2 regions of the Staphylococcus sp. 11262D007BW genome follow, and region 1 is predicted to be linked to the other one. Evidence: predicted binding sites of a transcription regulator. Region 1 holds the regulator's gene; the other holds the start of a gene.
The links. The regulator Rex, encoded in region 1, represses fermentation and respiration genes when NADH is low (regulators of the CRP and FNR family bind a similar motif). The targets are predictions, from matches to a motif close to TTGTGAAATATTTCACAA.
Positions count from the first base shown of each region.

Region 2: a site for Rex is predicted at 4,234-4,251, ahead of ACEE93_RS05420 (citrate synthase). Genes of this name have one in related genera too.

Region 1 covers NZ_JBPWPJ010000001.1:1,353,966-1,361,697, forward strand. The annotation lists gene ACEE93_RS06730 (NtaA/DmoA family FMN-dependent monooxygenase) at 1-723, shown strand, start outside; gene ACEE93_RS06735 (redox-sensing transcriptional repressor Rex) at 1,633-2,268, opposite strand; gene ACEE93_RS06740 (ABC-F family ATP-binding cassette domain-containing protein) at 2,420-4,369, shown strand; gene tsaD (tRNA (adenosine(37)-N6)-threonylcarbamoyltransferase complex transferase subunit TsaD) at 4,585-5,610, opposite strand; gene rimI (ribosomal protein S18-alanine N-acetyltransferase) at 5,600-6,028, opposite strand; gene tsaB (tRNA (adenosine(37)-N6)-threonylcarbamoyltransferase complex dimerization subunit type 1 TsaB) at 6,040-6,705, opposite strand; gene tsaE (tRNA (adenosine(37)-N6)-threonylcarbamoyltransferase complex ATPase subunit type 1 TsaE) at 6,698-7,147, opposite strand; gene ilvD (dihydroxy-acid dehydratase) at 7,564-7,732, shown strand, end outside.
Region 2 covers NZ_JBPWPJ010000001.1:1,110,004-1,117,735, forward strand. The annotation lists gene pnpS (two-component system histidine kinase PnpS) at 1-714, opposite strand, end outside; gene ACEE93_RS05410 (response regulator) at 715-1,419, opposite strand; gene icd (NADP-dependent isocitrate dehydrogenase) at 1,723-2,988, opposite strand; gene ACEE93_RS05420 (citrate synthase) at 3,040-4,158, opposite strand; gene pyk (pyruvate kinase) at 4,664-6,424, opposite strand; gene pfkA (6-phosphofructokinase) at 6,442-7,413, opposite strand; gene ACEE93_RS05435 (acetyl-CoA carboxylase carboxyltransferase subunit alpha) at 7,637-7,732, opposite strand, start outside.

The DNA.
Region 1 (7,732 bases):
ACTCATTTTTACGTCGATGGTGCTTTAAATATTCCTTCCTCTGATAAACTAGGAAGACCTTTACTCTTTCAAGCCGGCACTTCCATTCCTGGTCGAAATGTCGCAGCGCAACATGTGGATGCGATTTTTTCGATTGCTTGGAATAAACATGATGCTAAAACGTTTCGAGATGATATTCATCAACGCGCTCAACAGTTTAAACGTACACCACCACTTGTATTGCCAGGCCTTACTGTTTACGTTCATGAAAATGAACAAAAAGCTTATGAGATGAAAGAAAAGTTAGATAGTTTCATTCCTTTACAACATAAACAAGCTCAACTTGAAAAAGCCATTCAGTTTGATACAAAACATTGGGAATTAGATGAAATGGTACCGACGCTGCCACCTTATGAAGCACATCCTAAAAAAGTGACTCGTTCAGTGTATGAAGCTATTCGAAATGCAGTCATTACAGAACATCTTACTTTAAGACAATTACTTGAGCGTTTTTCGACTTGGATTGGTCATAAGACCATCGTAGGTACACCTGAAAAAGTAGCAGATGAAATGATTGCATGGTTTAAAGACGAGGCTTGTGATGGCTTTATGCTCATGCCGCCAACCATCCCTGAGTCTTTTAACCAATTTGTCAATTTAGTCATTCCCATTCTTCAGGAAAGAGGCGTTTTTCGTAAAGATTATGCGCAAGCTCGCATTGCTTCTCACTTTAATCGACATTAAGTTCAATTACGAATGCTTAGGTGTCTTTGAGTGTGCTCACTTTTACAGCTAAGCACAAAATACGGGAAAGCATGCAATGTTTCACTTTTCACTCTTTTTTAACTGTATACTTTAACCATACTCCAATTATAAAACTCCCTTCCCAATATTAAAAAAATGTTCCTCAAAAAAGAGGAGTCGTGTCCTTCCCATTGGCACGGCTCCTCTTTTGATTGCGTCTCTCAGTTTAAATATTTAATTCATCAGATTATGCGCTATACACTGCTTCAAAAGTTGTCCCCTCAACAAAAAGCTCTAGGCGCATTGTTTTAAAGGTTCGCCTGCTCATCTTCATTCGCATGCATAACGTGCACTAACTCACTGCGTTCGAAGTTAATCTCGGTTCGCCTGCTCATCTTCATTCGCATGCATAACGTGCACTAACTCACTGCGTTCGAAGTTAATCTCGGTTCGCCTGCTCATCTTCATTCGCATGCATAACGTGCACTAACTCACTGCGTTCGAAGTTAATCTCGGTTCGCCTGCTCATCTTCATTCGCATGCATAACGTGCACTAACTCACTGCGTTCGAAGTTAATCTCGGTTCGCCTGCTCATCTTCATTCGCATGCATAACGTGCACTAACTCACTGCGTTCGAAGTGCACGTAATTGTCCGCACTTTGTTAATCCGGCTACGTGCTGCAAAACTCTCGACAAAATGAGTCGCTTCACTAAAACCAAAGACCGGTTTGAGTTCAGCGCTCGATTTTGCTCGAGTTCTGACCGCAGCACTCCGCACTTTGTTTTAATCCGGCTCCCAATTGCAGGGTTCTCGATAATACTACGTGACGCGCAAAAATCAAAGAGCGATTTTCGCTTGTCCCTAGGTATTACATCGAACCCTGACTGCAATTGTCCACACTCTGTTTTTAGTTCCCGTAATTTTTCATGAAGAATAGTAAGGATTGGAGTTCGACGCCTAGGTCGATTTGATGTACTTGAACGTTGTTTGGTGTGCTTAGGCGTTTTGGTGTAAAGTTTAATATGCCTTTGATGCCGTTATCGACAAGATAATCTGTTACTTCTTGTGCTACACGTGCTGGTGTCGTTAAGATGATGACTTCAATGTGATGTTCTTTTATTAATTTTTTGATGTCTTCCATAGATTTAACCGTCACATTTCCAATTTGTGTGCCAATCAATGCTTCGTCTATATCAAAAGCTTCTGTAATCGTCATGTCATCATGTATGGAAAAGTTATAATTGATTAATGCTTTCCCTAAATGACCTACACCGACAACGCCTATATTGATGACTTCTGAATCACTCAACTCTGATTTAAAAAACTCTAATAAACTGTCTATATTATATCCGTAACCCTTTTTTCCTAATTCTCCAAAATAAGAAAAATCACGACGAATGGTTGCTGAATCTATATTTAAACCTTCACTAATGGCTTTAGAATTTACACGATCTTCCCCTTTTGCCTTTAAGGTATTTACAAATCGATAATACAAAGGCAAACGTTTCAATGTTGCACGTGGTATTTTATTTATTTCTTTCACTATTTATCCTCCTTTGAAATAGTGTTCATTCTTGTGAGACTGTTCACAGTTAATACTTAAATTATACCTGAATTTATTATGTATTAAAACAGTAACTATTTTATACTTTGTGGCTTTATTGTACAATAAGTATTTGAGAGGAGTGTCCTTCATGATATTAATGCAATTAAGTCAAATTAGTAAATCCTTTGATGGCGAAACAATCTTTGAAAATGTCAATTTAGAAATAAAAACCGCTGAACGTATTGGTATAGTTGGGCGAAATGGTGCCGGTAAGTCAACATTAATGAAACTCATTGCTGGTACAGAGACATATGATGAAGGCCATATATCAAAAGTAAAAAATTTACGCATTGGTTATTTAACCCAACAAATGACTTTAGATACCCAAAATACAGTGTATGAAGAAATGGCTAAACCCTTCCAAGACCTTCTATCTATCTCTAAAAAAATGGAAGAAGAAGTGGAATGGTTAAGTGAACATGCGGATGCTCATGATTCTGACGCCTATCAAGAACATCTATCAAGGTATGAACAACTATCGAATACTTTTGAACAACAAGAAGGTTATCAAATTGATAGTAAAATCAAAACGGTCTTAAATGGGTTAAATTTTACAGAAAAAGATTACAATCGTACGGTTAATGATTTTAGTGGGGGTCAAAAAACACGCTTATCTTTAGCTCAAATGTTATTGAGTGAACCCGATATTCTATTACTCGATGAACCGACGAACCATCTTGATATGGAAACCACTGAATGGCTTGAAGATTATCTCAATTATTTTAAAGGCGCCATCGTTATCATCTCACACGATCGTTACTTTTTAGATAAAATCGTTACACAGATTTATGATGTTTCTTTAGGCGAAGTTAAACACTATATTGGTAACTATGAAAAATTCATTCAGTTACGCGACCAATATTATGAAAAACGTCTACAAGAATACGAACGTCAACAAGCGGAAATTAAACGACTTGAAACGTTTGTTGATAAAAATATCACACGTGCGTCGACAAGTGGTATGGCAAAAAGTCGCCGCAAAATGTTAGAAAAAATGGAACGCATCGCGAAACCTATGATTGATGCTAGAAGTGCTAATATCCAGTTCAATTTTCAACGTAACACAGGCAATGATGTGTTTCATATAAGACATCTAGAAATTGGCTATGATCATCCGATTACGTCTCCAATTCATTTAGAGGTGCAAAAAGGAGATCATATTGCGATTATCGGCCCAAATGGTATTGGAAAATCAACATTTATTAAGACGCTTGCACAACGTTTACCCGCTTTGTCTGGTGAGATAGTACAAGGTGCAAACTTAAAAATTGGCTATTATGACCAAAAACAAGCAGAATTTTCATCTAATAAAACGATTTTAGATTACGTTTGGGATCAATATAAACATATTCCTGAAAAAGATATACGTGCTATTTTAGGTCGTTTTCTTTTCACACAAAATGATGTTAATAAAATTATTCATGATTTATCTGGTGGCGAAAAAGCAAGACTTCAACTCGCTTTACTCATGTTAGAAGAAAATAACGTTTTAATTTTAGACGAGCCGACGAACCATTTAGATATTGATTCTAAAGAAATGTTAGAACAAGCTTTAACAAACTTTGAAGGCACTTTAATCTTTGTTTCGCATGATCGTTATTTTATCCGTGCACTAGCGAATAAAATCGTCGCACTTGATCATCATGGTGCAACCGTTTATCAAGGTAATTATCAATACTATCTTGATAAACTAGAAGAACAACGAGCATTAAGTGCATATCAAGAGCAAAAAGCAACAAATACAGAGCCTAGTCCATCTAAAACTGCTACAACGCAACAACATGACTATCAAGATCAAAAAATCATTAGACGTGAAAAGAGAAAACTAGAGCGACAAATCTCGGATTTAGAAACAAACATCTCGCAATTTGAGGCATCGATTGCTGAAATTGATGCACAAATGTTAGAAGAAGATGTGATGAATGATTATGAAAAGACTCAATCATTATCAGAAGAAAGACAAACCCTTGAACAAAAACTTGAGGATACCCTGTCAGAATGGGAAACATTACAATTACAACTTGATGACTATCAATAATTATAAATAATCCCTAGTAATGGTGGCGTACGACATTCTATAAAATAACGTTTAAAATGAAGCGCCGATTTACTAGGGTTTTTCATTAGATTTATGATATATAGAAAGTGATTATGTACATGTTACCCACACAACAAAGAAACTTATGCACAAGTTATTCACAAATTGTGCATAAGTACAAATGTTCGCTATTGACATTAGCGCATTAGGTTAAATTACATCGTTTGATATAATTCGATATCCATACTACTTTTACCATTTAATGTCATATCTCCTCTGATGCCTTTTTGATAGACATAGTATCCTGCTGCACCGATCATTGCCGCATTATCGGTACATAATGAGGGCTCTGGAATTTTAAGTGCAATGTTTCGTTGTTCTGTTTCTTGTTGTAATGCTTTGCGTAATCCTTTATTACTTGCTACGCCTCCCGCAACAATGAGTTGCTGAACATTATAAGCTTCACATGCTTTCATCGCTTTACCTACAAGTACTTCAATGACACTCTCTTGAAAGCTTGTCGCTACATTCTCAGGAACAATGGTTTCTCCTTTTTGTTTTAAGTTATGCAATTTGTTAATCACTGCACTTTTTAATCCACTAAAACTAAAATCAAAGCTATCGGGTTCTAACCATACTCTTGGAAAGTCATATACATCTTGCCCTTTAGTTGCTAATTGATCAATCACAGGACCACCAGGATAAGCTAATCCTATCGTTCTAGCCACCTTATCATAAGCTTCTCCAACCGCATCATCACGTGTCTCACCTATGATTTCAAAATTAAGATGATCTTTCATATATACCAGTTCAGTATGGCCCCCAGAAACAATTAAAGCAATCAGCGGAAATTGCATCGGTTCTTCTAATTGGTTAGCGTACACATGCCCAGCAATGTGATGCACAGGAATTAACGGTTTTTGATGCGCAAAGGCGAGTGCTTTCGCTGCACTTACCCCTACTAATAGCGCACCAATTAAGCCTGGTCCTTGTGTGACTGCGATCGCATCCACATCATCCATTGTGACTTGTGCCTTTGTTAAGGCATCTTCAATCATAATTGTTATATTTTCAACATGATGACGACTCGCGACTTCTGGTACTACACCGCCAAATCGTTTATGGCTGTCGATTTGACTTAACACACTGTTACTTAATACTTGTTTACCATCAGCAACAACACTGACACTTGTTTCATCACAACTGGTTTCAATCGCCAGAATTAATGTTTCATTCGTCATTTAAATTCACCCACATTACTAAAGCATCCTTTCCATCACCATAATAATTTTTTCGACGTCCTCCATATTCAAAACCTAACTTTTGATACACATGTTGCGCCGTTTCATTCTCCACTCGCACTTCTAAACTCATGGTAGTCGCTGAATGTGCCGCATAATTCATCACATATTGTAATAATAATTGACCTAAACCAATGCCTCTGTTGTGAGGTGTGATAGCAATCGTCGTCACTTGTGCTTGATCAATCACAATCCATATTCCACAATAACCAATAATGTCATTGTCATACTCTATCACAAAGTAATGTGCAAAGTTGTTTTCTAATAGCTCGTGGTAAAACGCATCCTTTGTCCAAGAGCTATCATTAAAACTCAATTGTTCAATATGATTAACCATCGGGACATCTTGAACTGTCATTTTTCGAATGTTTAGTCGTTCTTCGATTGTTGTTTGTCCAACCAATTTTGTTCTGCCTCCGATAATTTTAAATACTGTGGTGTAAATGAATGAACTGCACTTGGTGTATCCTTGATATTTACCATTTGATCTGCTTGAGGTAAATTAGGTTGTTGAGAATATGATTTTAATTCATCGAAATGTTGCGTATCCTGTCCTACAAATATGACGTTATCATATGACTGTATATGAGAAAGTAAATCCTCTAATGCGATATATTGATCTTCCATTATCGTCATCAATTCTTTATCAGACCATTTGTAAACACCTGTATAAACATATTGACGTCGTGCATCAATGATTGGCACAACGTAACACTCTGATTGTTTAACGGTTGCTGCTAGAACTTTTAATGAAGAAACACCATACAATTGACAGTTTAAAGTATAAGCTAATGTTTTTGCTGTCGTCACACCTATGCGTAGTCCGGTATACGAACCAGGCCCCTCGGCTACAATAACTTCGCTGATATGTTGGGGTGTTAACTTTGCTTCACTGATCAATTGCTCAATAATTGGCATCAGTTGTAGAGAATGATTACGTTTAACATTCGAAGTATGCACATTTAGTACTGCGCCCTCCTGAACAAGCGCGACTGAAATGGGTTGATTAGACGTATCGATGCACAAACTAACCATGAATAAGTGCCTCCTTTACTTGTTGAAAATGTTCGCCGTATGCTTCAATTTCAATATTACGCTGTGTTTCATTTAACACTTTAATTTTTATTTTTAAAACGTTGCTTGGTAAAAATGAGGAAATAAATTGACTCCATTCGATGACCGTAATGGCATGGTCATTAAAGTATTCCTCAAACCCTAAATCTTCTTCTGCATTTTCTAGTCGATAACAATCCATATGATGAAACATCAATTCTCGTCCACGATAGGATTTAATGATATTAAATGTTGGTGAGTTGATCGTTCGTTTGACACCTAATGCTTGCCCAATAAACTTTGATAATGTCGTTTTTCCTGCTCCTAAATCACCATCAAGTAAAATCACATCTTTTTCTTTTAACAATGGCACTAATTGATTGGCAAATTGTTGCATCTCTTCAATATTGTTTATTGTAATCATATGAACGCTCCCTCGTTAATCTTCCTATTTATTGTAACAGATTTTCATGACTTTGACTTTATGTTAATATCAATCGAAATTACAGATATTTTCAAAAAATTCATTTTTCTTGTTGACAAATGATTACTGATGAGGTAAATTAAGAAGATGAATTTTCTAACAATTCTCTAAATTCAGACACAAACTTACTTTACCATTTAACTTGAAAGGAGCGTAATCGTTATGAATACACCATTTAACCCTTCCCATAATCATCAAAATATTATTATTTTATTATTACGCTCAGGGCTGGAGCTTTAGTATCGTTATACTAAATGCTTAAGTCCTATTTCAAGTTGAATGGGACTTACCTAATACGTCCCAATTCATCATTGGGGCGTATTTTTTATTTGCTAAAAATCGAGGAGGTCACAACTATGAGAAGTGATGTTATCAAAAAAGGGGATCATCAAGCGCCAGCTCGAAGTTTACTTCATGCTACAGGACAAATTCAATCCCCTACGGATATGAATAAGCCTTTTATAGCGATTTGTAATTCCTATATCGATATCGTACCAGGACATGTGCATTTAAGAGAACTTGGTG
Region 2 (7,732 bases), 240 kb from region 1:
AATATTTTCCAACGTCGTCACCAATCGATTGCGTTGAATTTTTTGTTCTTTATTCAAATAATCTAACCGTCTTGCTAATACGTTAATCGTAACGTATAAATCTTTTGTTTCCTTTACACTACTTTCCGGCACGCGTACTTTATAATTCCCTTCTGTTAATAAAGAAGCGGCATATGACACTTCATTAATAGGTTGAATATAAGTCCGATTGATATAGCGTACAGAAAAATAAATTAATGCAATAAAGAAGAGACAAATTAAAATAAGATATTTCCAAAATTCGAGTTGTAAATTGTAAACAATGGTATAAGTGCCACTGATTAAAATTGTGATATTGTTACTTTTAAAACCATATAGATATTCGCCATCTTTACTATTTAAAATATAAGCACTACGGTCTGTTTGAAGTTGTTGTAGAATCTCTTCATTTTGACTTTCTATACCATAATTATTACCAGAATTAAATTTAGTTTGGTCATTGCCATCAATAATCATCATATTCGCTTTATAAATATTAGCCAATAACTGAATTCTAGATTCATCCTGAGAATTATACAAAGAAAGGATTTGTTGGGATTGTTTGGTCAGTTCATTTTCTTGATGATTCACAGAGATTGTATAAATTGCATTATGTACAATAAAGCCTAATAGAAGAAAACTTACAACTGTAATCGTTGTAAGTATCATTAAAAGCTTATGGTAAAATTTAATCATTTATTTAGGACGCTCCAACTTATAGCCTAATCCTCTCACCGTTTTAATAAACTGAGGTTGTTTAGGGTTTTCTTCAAGTTTTTCACGTAAATGACTAATATGTACGTCAACGATTCGAGAATCTCCAGCAAATTCATAATTCCATACCGAATTTAACATATGTTCACGTGTAATTACACGGCCTTGTCGCTCAATAAGATAAAGTAATAATTCAAATTCTTTTGGTGTTAATTCCAGCAGTTCTCCGTCGCGATAAACTTCAAAATAATCTGGACGAATGCGTATAGAACCAATAAGAATATCTTCATCTTCTTCAGAGTTATTTGTTGTTTGTACTTGAGAAGAACGTCTTAAAATAGCTTTAACACGCGCGACTACTTCTCGTGGTGAAAATGGTTTAGTCATATAATCATCTGCACCTAATTCTAAACCTAACACACGATCAAATTCATCATCTTTTGCTGTTAACATTAAAATTGGTACTTGATTTTTATCAGATCGGATTGTCTTACATACTTCAATACCATCTTTTTTTGGTAACATTACATCTAATACAATCAAATCTGGATTTACTTCCTGAACTTTATTTAAAGTTTCCTCACCATCTTGTGCAATTTCAACGATGTAACCTGCTTGTTCAAGGTTATATTTTAATAATGTCACAATGGACTGCTCATCATCTACAACAAGCACTCTTTGGGCCATGCCGTTACCTCCTAGTACTATTTTTCTTCATTATAACTTAAACAAGTCTTAAAAATCACATATATTTAAGTAACTTTACAATATCTTAATATAAAATTAGCATTTATTTAAAATTACGATGACAATACGATATAACTACACATCACTATTGATTAATTATTAAGTGTTTGTTGTATACATAAAGATTTTTAAATAGGACTTAAAGAAATAATTATAATGAGCATTGGCATTTACAAAAAATAAAACGGTTGGGGAAGTCATTCCACCAACCGCTTAATGCTATTTTGAAAGATAGTGTTAATTTTATAAATTATTGATTAATTCATCTGCAAATTCAGATGTTTTCACTTCAGTTGCACCATCCATTAAACGTGCAAAGTCATACGTTACAACTTTAGATGCAATTGTTTTTTCGACAGAGTTCGTAATTAAATCTGCAGCTTCTTGCCAACCTAAATGTTCTAACATTAATACACCTGATAATAATACAGATGAAGGGTTAACCTTATCTAATCCAGTATATTTAGGCGCTGTACCATGTGTTGCTTCAAAGATAGCGTGACCTGTTTCATAGTTAATATTTGCACCAGGTGCGATACCAATTCCGCCAACTTGTGCAGCTAAGGCATCAGAAATATAGTCACCATTTAAGTTCATTGTTGCAACAACATCATGATCTTCTGGACGTGTTAAGATTTGTTGTAAGAAAATATCAGCAATTGAATCTTTAATCACAATTTTACCTTCTGATACGGCTTTATCTTGCGCTTCGTTTGCCGCGTCTTTACCTTGTTCTTCAACAATTTTATCGTATTGTTGCCAAGTGAAGACTTTTTCACCAAATTCACGTTCTGCTAGGTCATAACCCCATTGCTTAAAGGCACCTTCTGTAAACTTCATAATGTTACCTTTGTGAACTAATGTTACAGATTTACGATTATTGTCTAATGCATATTGAATGGCTGCACGTACTAAACGCTCAGTTCCCTCTTTAGATACTGGTTTAACACCGATACCTGACGTTTCAGGGAAGCGAATGTTTGTAGCACCCATCTCATTTTGAAGAAAATCAATGACTTTTTTAACGTCGTCTGTGCCTTCTTTAAATTCGATACCTGCGTAAATATCTTCTGTATTTTCACGGAAGATCACCATATCCACATCTTCAGGTCTTTTAACTGGTGAAGGTACTCCTTTAAACCAGCGTACAGGACGTAAACATGTAAATAAGTCTAAGTCTTGTCTTAACGCAACATTTAATGAACGAATACCGCCACCAATTGGTGTTGTAAGTGGTCCTTTGATGGCAATTAAATAAGATTTAATCGTATCTAATGTTTCTTTAGGTAACCATTCTCCAGTTTGGTCGTAAGCTTTTTGCCCAGCAAGTACTTCTTTCCAGTCGATTTCTTTTTCGCCGTTATAAGCTTTCTTAACAGCTGCATCAATCACACGACTAGCAGCATTCCAAATATCTGGTCCAATACCGTCACCAATAATAAATGGAATAACAGGTTGATTTGGTACTTGTAATCCTGAATCTGTTTTTACGATTTTTTCACTCATGATAAGAATCCCTCCGAATAGTATTTAAGCAAATCTATGTTTTATTGTTATGAATTAACGATTTTCAATAGCAACGTATTTACGTCCTTGTTCACCAACATAAGTTGCACGAGGACGCATGATGCGGTTATTTCTTAATTGCTCAAGAATGTGTGCTGTCCATCCTGCTGTACGACTCACCGCAAAAATTGGTGTAAATAAGTCATGATCGATATTCATGCTGTGGTAAACAGTCGCACTGAAAAAATCGACATTAGGGAATAATCCTTTTTCTTTTTCCATAATGTCCGCAATTTTCACTGACATTTCAAATAATTCTTTTTGTCCTGTTTCTTCAGTAATTTTACGACTCATTTCTTTTAAGTATTTTGCTCTTGGGTCACCATTTTTATAAACTCTGTGACCAAAGCCCATAATTTTATCTTTATTTTCAAATGCTTTTTCTAAGTATGATTCAACGTTATCTATTGAACCAATCTCAGTTAACATCTTCATAACACGTTCGTTCGCGCCCCCATGTAGAGGTCCTTTTAAAGAGCCAACTGCAGCAACAATACCTGAATACATATCTGATAAAGATGACACTGCACATCTTGCTGTAAATGCAGAAGCATTCAATTCGTGATCGGCATGTAAAATTAATGCTTTATTAAAGCCTTCAACTTCAACATCTGTTGGTTTTTCACCACGTAACATATACAAGAAATTTGCAGCATAATTTAACTCAGCATCAGGTTTTACAGGTTGTTTACCTTCACGTACACGTGCAAAAGATGCTACTAATGATGCAATTTTAGCTTGAATACGAATCGCTCTTTCTTGTAATGCTTCTTCACTATTGTCATCTGCATTTTTATCAAAGTGCGCTAAATAAGAAACTGACGTTCTTAATGCAGTCATTGGATGCACTTTATCAGTCGCATATTCTTCAAAGTGTTGATAAATACGCTCATTAAGTGTCATATATTCATGAATTTTTTCTTTTAATGTTGCTAACTCTTCTTTAGTTGGTAATCGGTAATTCCATAATAAGAAGATGACTTCTTCAAACTCTGCGTTTTCTGTTAACTCATCAATATCATATCCAGCATATGTTAATTGGCTATCAATGATTGAACTGATTTTTGTTTCAGCAGCGATAACCCCTTCTAAACCTTTTTTTACTTCTGCCATATGAATTTCCCCTTTACTCTATATTCGTCCTTTTGTAATGGCTTTCATATACTATTATAGCCAATAATGATATATTTGTGAACATTTTAAGAACATAAGCTATCTGAATTGTCGAACATTTGACTATCTATTATTCTAAATGAGTTTATGAAAGTGCCTCATATCAACGGTTGTATAACAAATTTAATTTAAAATATCACATAGAAACACTGTCATTCTCTTTACTTATCATAAATAATAACAAGGAGTGATGATCATTGCGTGATGTACGTGATTGTATTGGAACTAAATACATTTCTCAACAAAATATAATTGATTTCATGATATCCATCACGATACAAAAGAACCGTATAAAAGCACATTGTCAAACTTTTATACGGAATTATTACAATTAAAAATTAGTTTAAGACCTAAAACAACTATACTCCGGGAAACCGATCGTATCACGGTCTCCCGAAAGTAAGTTTGCTCCAAATTTAGTATCTATTCTGGAGTGTTCAATGTTTTATAGCACGTTAGCGTAACCTTCAAACACTTTGCCTTGAGCAGCGTCTACTGTTACTAACATATCGTTTTGAAGTGCTTCTGCTACATTTTCTACACCCACAATTGTTGGAATACCTTTTTCTAATCCTACAATGGCACTTGGTGAAGTTAAGCCACCTTCTTCAGTCACTAAACCAATTGCTTGGTCTAAATAAGGTACCATTTCATTGTCGACTGATGACGTGACAATAATGGCATTTGTTAAATCTTTACCTTCTAATTCTTTAGCTTCGTTTACAATGATTGTACGTCCACACACTGAACCACGACCGATACCTTGACCATTCACAATATCTTCACCAATGAGATGTAGTTTCATTAAGTTAGTAGTACCTGTTTCTCCAGTTGGTACACCAGCTGTGATGATGATAAGATCACCTTTTTCAACACGTTCCGTCTCAATCGCAGTAGCAACTGCATTATTTAATAACTCATCTGTTGTGTAATTACCTTTACGTACCACTGGATAAACGCCCCATACTAATGTACATTGACGTGCTGTTGTTTCACGAGGTGTAACTGCAATAATATCTGATTTCGGTCTATACTTAGAAATCGTACGAGCTGTATTACCACTTTCTGTTGCCGCTACAATCGCTTTAACATTTAAGTTTAAAGCTGTGTGTGCTACAGACACACCAATCGCATTAACTAATGATGTTTCAACAAGCTTTGTACGGTCAGATAATAATTTTTTATAAGCTTGAGCATCTTCTGCAGCTAACGCAATATTATTCATGGCTTTGACTGCTTCTTCTGGATAACTTCCTGCTGCTGTTTCCCCAGATAACATGACAGCATCTGTGCCATCATAAATCGCATTTGCTACGTCAGATGCTTCTGCACGTGTCGCACGAGGATTGCGTTGCATTGAATCTAACATTTGTGTTGCTGTGATCACAGGTTTACCTAATTTGTTACATTTGCGAATTAAATCTTTTTGAACAATTGGAACTGTTTCTGGTGGGATTTCAACCCCCATATCTCCACGAGCTACCATTAAACCATCTGATACTTCTAATATATCATCTATATTGTCGATACCTTCTTGGTTTTCAATTTTTGGAATGATACTGATATTCGTATTTTGTGCTTCTTCTAATAGCTTACGTATATCAAGAACATCACTAGCACGACGAACAAAGCTTGCTGCAATAAAGTCGATATCTTGTTCAATGCCAAAACGAATATCGTTTGCGTCTTTATCCGTAATACCTGGTAAATTAACCTTAACCCCTGGTAAATTAACACCTTTTTTATTTTTAAGTTCTCCACTATTTAATACATCACAAAGTACTTCTCCAGCATCTTCACGAATTTCTTTAACTTGGAGTTCAATAAGACCATCATCGAGTAAAATATATGAACCTTCTTCTACATCATTAATTAAATCTTCATATGTGACTGAAAACTTATCTTCAGTCCCTTCAACTTGAGACATACTTACGATGACTTCAGAACCTTTTTCTAAATTGATGGCACCATTTTTCATATCATGCGTACGAATTTCTGGACCTTTAGTATCCAATAAGATACCAATATTTAAGTCTAGTTTCTTCGCTACTTTACGAATTGTTTGAATACGTGCCTCATGTTCTTCATGTGAACCATGTGAAAAGTTTAATCGAGCTACATTCATTCCAGCCTTCATTAACTTTTCTAACATTTCTTCAGATTCTGATGCTGGTCCAATCGTACAAACGATTTTTGTCTTCTTCATATTTATTGCCTCCTAAATTATATCGATAACTCTTTCGTCAACGCTAACATACGTTGAGTATATTTGATTTCGGAAGTATGATTAAAGATATCATTAAAGTCTGTTGAAACAAGTTGATTGTTTTTAATACCAACACCTTTAGCAGTATCACCATCCATGAGACGTTCAACAGCATAGCCACCTAAACGTGAAGCTAATACTCTGTCAACACCTGTTGGACTACCACCACGTTGAATATGACCTAAAACTGAAACACGAGCGTCGACATTGATATATTTTGTTAACTCAGACGCACAAGCTTCACCTGTCATGCATCCTTCCGCAACAATGATAATCGAATGTTTTTTCCCTCGATCAATCCCTTGTTGAATTTTTTCAGCAATATCTTTCATTTCAAAATCATTTTCTGGTGTAAGAATAGATTCTGCACCTACAGCTAGACCTGACCATAGCGCTAAATCGCCACAATCGCGGCCCATGACTTCAATAATAAACGTTCTTGCATGACTCGAAGCCGTATCCCTAATTTTATCGACCGAGTCAATGATTGTGTTAAGTGCTGTATCAAACCCAATGGTATAATCTGTGCCATTAATATCATTATCAATTGTGCCAGGAATACCAATTGTTTGAATATCTTTACACTCTTCTGTAATACGTTGAGCTCCACGGAAGCTACCATCGCCTCCAATGACTACTAAACCTTCTATACCCCGTTTTCGAAGGTTTTCAATCCCTTTAGCTCGAACTTCTTTTTCCTTAAACTCTGGGCAACGTGCTGAATATAAGAAAGTACCACCGCGTTGAATCGTGTCCCCTACTGACCCCAATTCAAGCTTGTGAATATCATCATTGACTAATCCAGAATACCCTTGAAAGATACCGTAGACTTCAATGTTATGATAAATCGCCTTTCTAACTACCGCACGAATCGCCGCATTCATTCCGGGAGCATCTCCACCGCTTGTTAAAACTGCAATTTTTTTCATGTTGACATACCCTCTTTTGATTTATTCTTAATTTAAAAATACCATAAAATAAAACGTCATTCCATTAAAAAAAGGTATAGTTTATCGTGTAAACGTTTTTACACCTCATTTTTAATCGTATGAGGCTTTTCTTACAAAGCTATTTTAGAATATCCTGCAAAAAACAAACACTTGAGTAACTACATTTTCGTAAATGTTCACTCAAGTGTTTTATCATAATACTTTATTCTACAAAAGAACCCATATTTCTAAATTTAGAATAACGATCCTCTTTAATGTCTTCCGCTGTCATATTATCAAATTCGTCTAAGAAACGAAC